DNA from 2 places in the Acerihabitans sp. TG2 genome. Region 1 is predicted to be linked to the other one. Evidence: predicted binding sites of a transcription regulator. Region 1 holds the regulator's gene; the other holds the start of a gene.
The links. Region 1 encodes CRP, which controls carbon source genes, mostly activating them, when cyclic AMP is high. Its sites were predicted from a motif close to ATGTGANNNNNNTCACAT; they were not measured.

Region 2: the regulator CRP is predicted to act here: its motif matches at 1,206-1,223, upstream of rhaS (HTH-type transcriptional activator RhaS).

Annotation. Positions count from the first base shown of each region.
Region 1 covers NZ_JAYGJO010000009.1:13,063-16,884, forward strand. Annotated here, with positions in the region: gene SJI19_RS10025 (YheU family protein) at 114-359, shown strand; gene SJI19_RS10030 (phosphoribulokinase) at 460-1,329, shown strand; gene SJI19_RS10035 (OsmC family protein) at 1,466-1,888, opposite strand; gene crp (cAMP-activated global transcriptional regulator CRP) at 2,201-2,833, shown strand; gene argD (bifunctional acetylornithine/succinyldiaminopimelate transaminase) at 2,956-3,822, opposite strand, start outside.
Region 2 covers NZ_JAYGJO010000015.1:47,872-51,693, forward strand. Annotated here, with positions in the region: gene rhaR (HTH-type transcriptional activator RhaR) at 1-94, opposite strand, end outside; gene rhaS (HTH-type transcriptional activator RhaS) at 183-1,010, opposite strand; gene SJI19_RS14305 (L-rhamnose isomerase) at 1,455-2,711, shown strand; gene rhaD (rhamnulose-1-phosphate aldolase) at 2,724-3,551, shown strand; gene rhaM (L-rhamnose mutarotase) at 3,601-3,822, shown strand, end outside.

The sequences.
Region 1 (3,822 bases):
GTGGCTCCCTAAATAGCATTACCGATCACGCGATACCCAATAGCGCTCAAACCACGGGAAGCGTGACGGGTATATAATCATGAACGATAACGGGTAATTCGGGACATAATTACATGATTATTCCATGGCAACAAATAGATCCTGAAACGCTGTATAACCTGATTGAATCTTTCGTATTACGCGAAGGGACCGATTATGGCGAACAGGAAAAAACGTTGGCGCAGAAAGTCGACGATGTAAAACGCCAACTAGAACGTGGAGAAGCGGTGGTCGTCTGGTCGGAACTCCATGAAAATATTAATATCATGCCACGCAGCCAGTTTAACGCCCAGTCGCAGACACCGTCCAAAGAGCAGTAACGGGCTGGCACGTCACAGTGAAACATGATAACAATTATCATGAGCTTGATAGCTCGGTGTTTGTTAATCACGCAGCCTTTTCATCCAGCGCAGGATTATCATGTCAACACAGCATCCAATTATTGCCGTCACCGGCTCCAGTGGAGCCGGAACCACCACCACCAGTGTGGCTTTCCGGAAAATATTTCAGCAGCTCACTATTCACGCCGCAGAGTTGGAGGGCGATAGTTTTCACCATTTTACCCGGCCGGAGATGGATCTGGCGATCCGTAAAGCCCGGGATTTGGGGCGTCATATCAGCTATTTCGGTCCAGAGGCCAACGATTTTAGCTTATTGGCACATACCTTTGAGCGCTATGGACTGACCGGCCAAGGAGAGTCGCGCAAGTATTTGCACACTTATGACGAAGCCGTGCCTTTTAATCAAAATCCCGGCACCTTTACGCCTTGGCAACCCTTACCCGAATCCACCGACGTCTTGTTCTATGAGGGTCTACATGGCGGCGTGGTCACCGATCATCAGGATGTTGCACAGCATGTAGATTTGTTGGTGGGTGTGGTTCCCATCGTCAATTTGGAATGGATCCAGAAACTGGTGCGGGATACCGGGGAGCGCGGCCATTCCCGTGAGGCGGTAATGGATTCCGTAGTGCGTTCCATGGAGGATTATATTAATTACATTACCCCACAATTCTCCCGTACCCATATCAACTTTCAGCGGGTACCCACGGTAGATACGTCCAATCCGTTTGCCGCCAAGGCGATCCCCTCACTGGATGAAAGTTTTGTTGTCATTCATTTTCGCAGCTTAAAGAATATCGATTTACCCTATCTGTTGGCCATGTTGCAGGGGTCGTTTATTTCCAATATTAATACCTTGGTGGTACCCGGCGGAAAAATGGGCCTGGCCATGGAATTGATCATGGGACCGCTGGTGCAACAATTGCTGGAAGGAAAACAGATTCAATAAGACGCGGCACCTTGGTGCCACACCTTATCCGCCAAGGGGGGTTGGCATGGACATAGCCTGCCTTGTGATCTGTGGGTAGCGTTGCGACGGTCTTGGCGTCACTATCTCAACGCATGTCAACGTATGGCGACGTTTCCTAAGCGTGGGGGACAAGCGTCTCGCCGCGCACTTCAAAACTATGGGTCATTCGCACCGACTGGCCCAGCATCAGCGACACAGAACAGTATTTTTCCGCTGAAAGCGCTACCGCCCTTTCGACTGATTTGTCGCTAAGATCGCTGCCGGTTACGATGAAATGTAGATTGATATAGGTAAATATACGCGGCGCCTCGTCACGACGTTCAGACGTCAGTTTCACTTCACAGTCACGTACATCCTGCCGCCCTTTTTGTAAAATCGATACCACATCTATCGCACTGCACCCACCAACCGACATTAATACCATTTCCATAGGACTCGGCGCCTTTTCTCCGGCATTGCCATCCATTAAAACCTGATGGCCCGAGGCGGACTCACCCATAAATGACAATCCCTCGACCCACTTTACCCGTGCTTGCATGAGATGACTCCAGATGAAAAGCGTTACACCAGACTACATATTTGTCTGAAAAGTGGCAATGTTAGCGAACATACATCATGCTGATGCAAGACAACAGAAGACACTGCATCAAACCTATGTTAAAAACAAGGTTGGATCGGCTCATTGATAATGAAAGGGCAAGAGTCCGATCAGAACATCACTAAAACCAGACCCTAATATGTTCCCTTACGTCGCTCCGTTTACTGCGGAGTAAGAGAAATAGCACAGCGTCGTAATAGGGAATACGCTGTCCTTCATCAGGACAGCGATGACAAAAGAGGATAACAACGAATGGTTCTTGGCAAACCGCAAACAGACCCTACTCTCGAATGGTTCCTGTCACATTGCCATATTCATAAGTATCCATCGAAGAGTACGCTTATACATCAGGGCGAAAAAGCAGAAACGCTTTATTACATCGTTAAAGGTGCCGTCGCGGTGCTGATTAAGGATGAAGAAGGCAAAGAGATGATCCTCTCCTATCTTAACCAGGGGGATTTCATTGGTGAACTAGGCTTATTCGAGGAAGGTCAAGAACGTAGTGCCTGGGTACGGGCGAAAACCGCCTGTGAAGTGGCCGAGATTTCATATAAGAAATTTCGCCAGTTGATCCAGGTGAATCCGGATATATTGATGCGTTTGTCCGCACAAATGGCCAATCGTTTACAAGTCACCTCCGAAAAAGTGGGTAACTTGGCATTTTTGGACGTTACCGGGCGAATTGCCCAAACCCTGTTGAATCTGGCGAAGCAACCCGATGCCATGACCCATCCCGACGGTATGCAAATCAAGATTACCCGTCAGGAAATAGGCCAGATCGTCGGCTGCTCGCGTGAAACGGTAGGACGTATTCTGAAAATGTTGGAAGATCAAAACCTCATCTCCGCGCACGGGAAAACTATTGTCGTTTACGGTACGCGCTGATAGTGTCATAAAACGGGCGTGGTGCCTTGCGCCACGCTTTTTTTTCGTGAGCTCGTCGTTAGCGAATACGTTGTCGCGCCGGTTAAAAGAACGCCGGGAATAACGAACACCCGGCGCACCGCTTAGTCATCAGCGCCGACAACCTTGGCCACGGCTTTTTCAAAGCGCGCCATGCCCAGTTCAATATCGTCGAACCCCACCACCAGCGATGGCGCAAAACGCATCACGTCCGGACCGGCGACCAGCAGCATCACACCTTCAGCCGCACTGGCATGCAGGAATTCGCGCGCGCGCCCATGGTACTGGGGCTGTAACGCGGCGCCCAATAGCAAGCCCATACCACGGACGTCCTCAAACAGATGGTATTTTTGGTTTATCTTCTCCAGGGCGCTGATAAAGCGGTCGTGTCGTTCATTGATGCCCGCCAGCACTGCCGGCGTATTAATCACATCCAAGGCGGCTTCCGCCACCGCACAGGCCAGTGGGTTACCCCCGTAGGTGGTGCCATGGGTACCTACCGTCATCACCGAAGCAATATCTTCGGTGGTCAGCATGGCGCTGATGGGAAACCCGCCACCCAAGGCTTTTGCCGTGGTCAGGATATCGGGCAACACGCCGTAGTGCATATAGGTAAATAACTTGCCGGTGCGCCCCATGCCACACTGTACTTCATCCATGACCAACAGCGCCTGGTATTCATCGCACAGATCACGCAATCCCTGCAGGAACTCTGGTGTGGCAGGCATAATGCCCCCTTCACCCTGAATAGGTTCGACGACAATCGCGCAAGTATGATCATCCATCACGGCTTTTACCGCAGCCAAATCGTTGAACGGTACGTGGACGATATCCGCCGGTTTTGGCCCAAAACCATCGGAATATTTAGGCTGTCCGCCCACCGAGACGGTAAATAGCGTGCGGCCATGAAACGCATTATGAAACGCAATAATTTTCGTTTTGTAGGGACTGTGACGGGTGACAGCATAATG
Region 2 (3,822 bases), on a different contig from region 1:
GATGTCGGTCGGCCACCGTGATGGCATGCTTATCTGACAGGAAATAATCGGTGGTCGCCAGCTTTAGGTGAGACACAATTAGGGCCCTAAGCATCATTATAAGGTGAGATATGATGGCATGATGTCAACATAAAAAAATTGAAACAGGCAGCAGTTGTCAGCTTTGGATCGTGGGGTAAGGGTTACTGTTCACCTTTGCGGATGGTTTTGGGAGAATGGGAAAATTCGCGCCGAAACTGGGTGGAAAAATGATTACTGTCACTAAAACCACAGGCATGGGCAATTTCAGTAATGGTTTTATCGCTTTGTTGCAGACGTTTGCGGGCTTCCAGCAGGCGTAGGCGATTAAGGTAACGCTGTGGCGTCATGCCGGTCCGCTGTTTTAACTGGCGATGTAGCGTGCGAAGCGGCAGTGAAAACTGCTCGGCCAGCACCAGCCAATCGACATCATTGCAAAAATTGTGCTGTAACCAGCTCAGCAATCCCTGCAGACGTGCCTCACCCCCTCCTTCGCCCTGCGCTTGAAAGCAACTGTGGCGCAACATGATCAATAACTGCAAAAATTGTCCTTCGCTGGCCGCGATGCCTTCCGGCGACGTGTCCGTCGTGAGTTCGGTGAGCGTCTGGATAAAACGCTTGGCCTGCTGCATGCCGGCATGATTAATCTGCCAGTTTACCTGGCCTCCCTGTGCATCTTTGGCGGGTAAAAAACGGCTAATATCGGCGAGATAATGAAATTTACTCGGTGCGCGGTAGAGAATATTGATCAAATTGAGGTCATCGACATTTTCAAATAAATGATGATCGTCAGCCCGGATAAAACACACCGAGCCACTGCCCAAGACATAAGGCTGATCATTAAGCACGTGAATGCCCGATCCCTTTTCCACCAGCAGAATTTCCCAGAAGTCATGGTAATGCTCCGGGAAGGCAACCTGGGGCAGGCGGGGTTCAATGGTTACTGTGGCGTCTTCTGAACTAAAAAAGTTCTCGGCATACAGTCGGGTCATATTTTTATCCTCACCATTTAACGGGCTTTCATAATAAGTCGCGATGAGGAGAATAAACCTTGAATAAATGACCGTCAGTGGGCGTATTGCCGCGTTTTTTTTAAGATTAGCGGGGTAATAATCAAAATTGCGGGATTGATCACAGGTCTTACTTATTATTTTTGACCACGGCCATTCGTTATATTCCGCATGATTTTGTGATCCGTTTCACATTCACCTTGACGATTCTGCCACCGCAATGAAACCCATGGCATTCACCGGAAGGTAGCGGAATGAATAACTTCCTACACTGCAGTCATAGGATGAAAGGGGGCATTTTCATTATGGTCTTACCGGTGCTTAAACCATCAATACGTCTCTTTCCTTTGTCGCTTCCTGATTGTTATTTTTGACTTATTGGCACCGTTTTGTGGCGCGCTGCCATCATCAAGAGGAATTGTTATCATGAGCTTATCCGTTGAACAAGCTTGGCAACTGGCCAAACAAAGATTTGCCGATATCGATGTCAACGTCGATGGCGCCCTCGAACTACTTGATACCCTGCCGGTATCCATGCATTGTTGGCAGGGTGATGACGTCACCGGTTTTGAAAACACCGGTGGCGCATTGACCGGCGGTATACAGGCCACCGGCAACTACCTGGGTAAGGCCCGCAATGCCGAGGAGCTACGGACCGATTTGGAAATGGCGTTTAGCCTGATCCCCGGGCCGAAACGGCTGAACCTGCATGCCATCTACCTGGAAGCTGAAGGTAAGGTTGAACGCAACCACATTGAGCCCAAACATTTTGCCCGTTGGGTTAGCTGGGCGCGTGAACATCAGCTGGGACTCGATTTTAATCCTACCTGTTTCTCCCACCCGCTCAGTGCGGACGGTTTTACCTTGTCCCACACCGACGAAAAGATCCGCCAGTTCTGGATTGAGCATTGCCAGGCCAGTCGTCGTATTTCAGCCTATTTTGGCCGCGAGTTGGGCACCCCATCGGTGATGAATATCTGGATTCCGGATGGCATGAAAGATATGACCATCGATCGTCTGGCACCACGCCAACGGCTGCTGTCAGCCCTGGATGCCATCATGGAAGAAAAATTCGACGCCAAATACCATATCGACGCCGTGGAGAGCAAGTTATTTGGCATCGGTGCTGAAAGTTATACCGTGGGGTCGAGTGAATTCTATCTGGGTTATGCCGCCAGTCGGGGGACGGCACTGTGCCTGGATGCCGGTCATTTCCATCCTACCGAAGTGATCTCCGATAAGATTTCCGCCGCGATCTTATTTGTCCCGCGTCTGCTGTTGCATGTGAGTCGCCCGGTTCGTTGGGACAGCGATCATGTGGTGCTGCTTGATGATGAAACGCAGGCTATTGCCAACGAAATTGTTCGTCAGAAATTATTCAACCGCGTGCATATTGGCCTGGATTTCTTCGATGCGTCGATTAACCGCATTGCCGCCTGGGTTATCGGTACCCGCAATATGAAAAAGGCGCTGCTACGGGCGTTGCTGGAGCCTACCGAAGAACTGCGCCTGTTGGAACAACAAGGCGACTATACGGCGCGTCTGGCATTGCTCGAAGAGCAGAAATCACTGCCCTGGCAGGCGGTGTGGGATAAGTATTGTCAGTCGCATGACACGCCGGTGGGCAGCGATTGGCTGCAACCGGTACGTGAATATGAAAGCTCTACTTTACGCGCACGCTAAGGATAACCAATAATGCAAACAATATTAACTTCCTGGTTTGTGCAGGGAATGGTCAAAGCCACCACTGATATGTGGCTTAAAGGCTGGGATGAACGCAATGGTGGCAATGTTAGCTTACGTCTGACCCCCGAAGACGTGGCGCCTTATCTTGGGGAGCTCAGTCCCCAACCGCGCACCGAAGTGTTAACCGATCCGGTACCGGAATTGGCCGATACGTTTTTTCTGGTCACCGGCTCGGGTAAGTTTTTTCGTAACGTGCAGATTTCGCCCTCGGATAACCTGGTATTGCTGCAGGTCAATCATACCGGGGATGCTTACCGCATTCTCTGGGGACTGACCGCCGGCGGTTTGCCAACCTCGGAGCTGGCCTCGCACTTTCAGTCCCATGTAGTGCGTAAACAGATAACCCAAGACGCCAACCGGGTGATTATGCATTGCCATGCCACTAATTTGATTGCCTTAAGTTACGTTTTGGAACTCGATAGTGCGCATTTCACCCGTGAATTGTGGGAAGGCAGTACCGAATGTTTGGTGGTGTTCCCCGACGGCGTGGGCATTGTGCCCTGGATGGTTCCCGGCACCGACGGTATTGGCGCTGCCACCGCAGAGCAAATGCGTTCGCATCCGCTGGTGTTATGGCCATTCCACGGTATTTTTGCCAGTGGCCCGACGCTGGACGATGCTTTTGGGCTGATCGATACAGCGGAAAAATCGGCGGAGATCATGGTTAAGGTGCGCTCGATGGGTGGGAAAAAACAAACCATCAGCCGCGATGAGCTGATTGCCCTGGGGCGTCGTTTTGGTGTTACACCGATGGCGGCAGCGCTGGACGTCGAGTAGCGTTCGGCAGATCCCCCTCTTTGCAGTGATAAACCACAGAGTAGGCCTTATGATCAGAAAAGCCTTTGTTATGCAGGTCAATCCCGACGCCCATGAGGAGTACCGGCGCCGGCATAATCCCATCTGGCCTGAACTGGAACAGACCCTGAAAAGCCATGGTGCTCATCACTACAGTATTTTTCTTGATGAGCAGCGCCATCTGCTGTTGGCGTATGTGGAGATCGAATCCGAGGAACGTTGGAACGCCGTGGCTAATACCGAGATTTGTCAG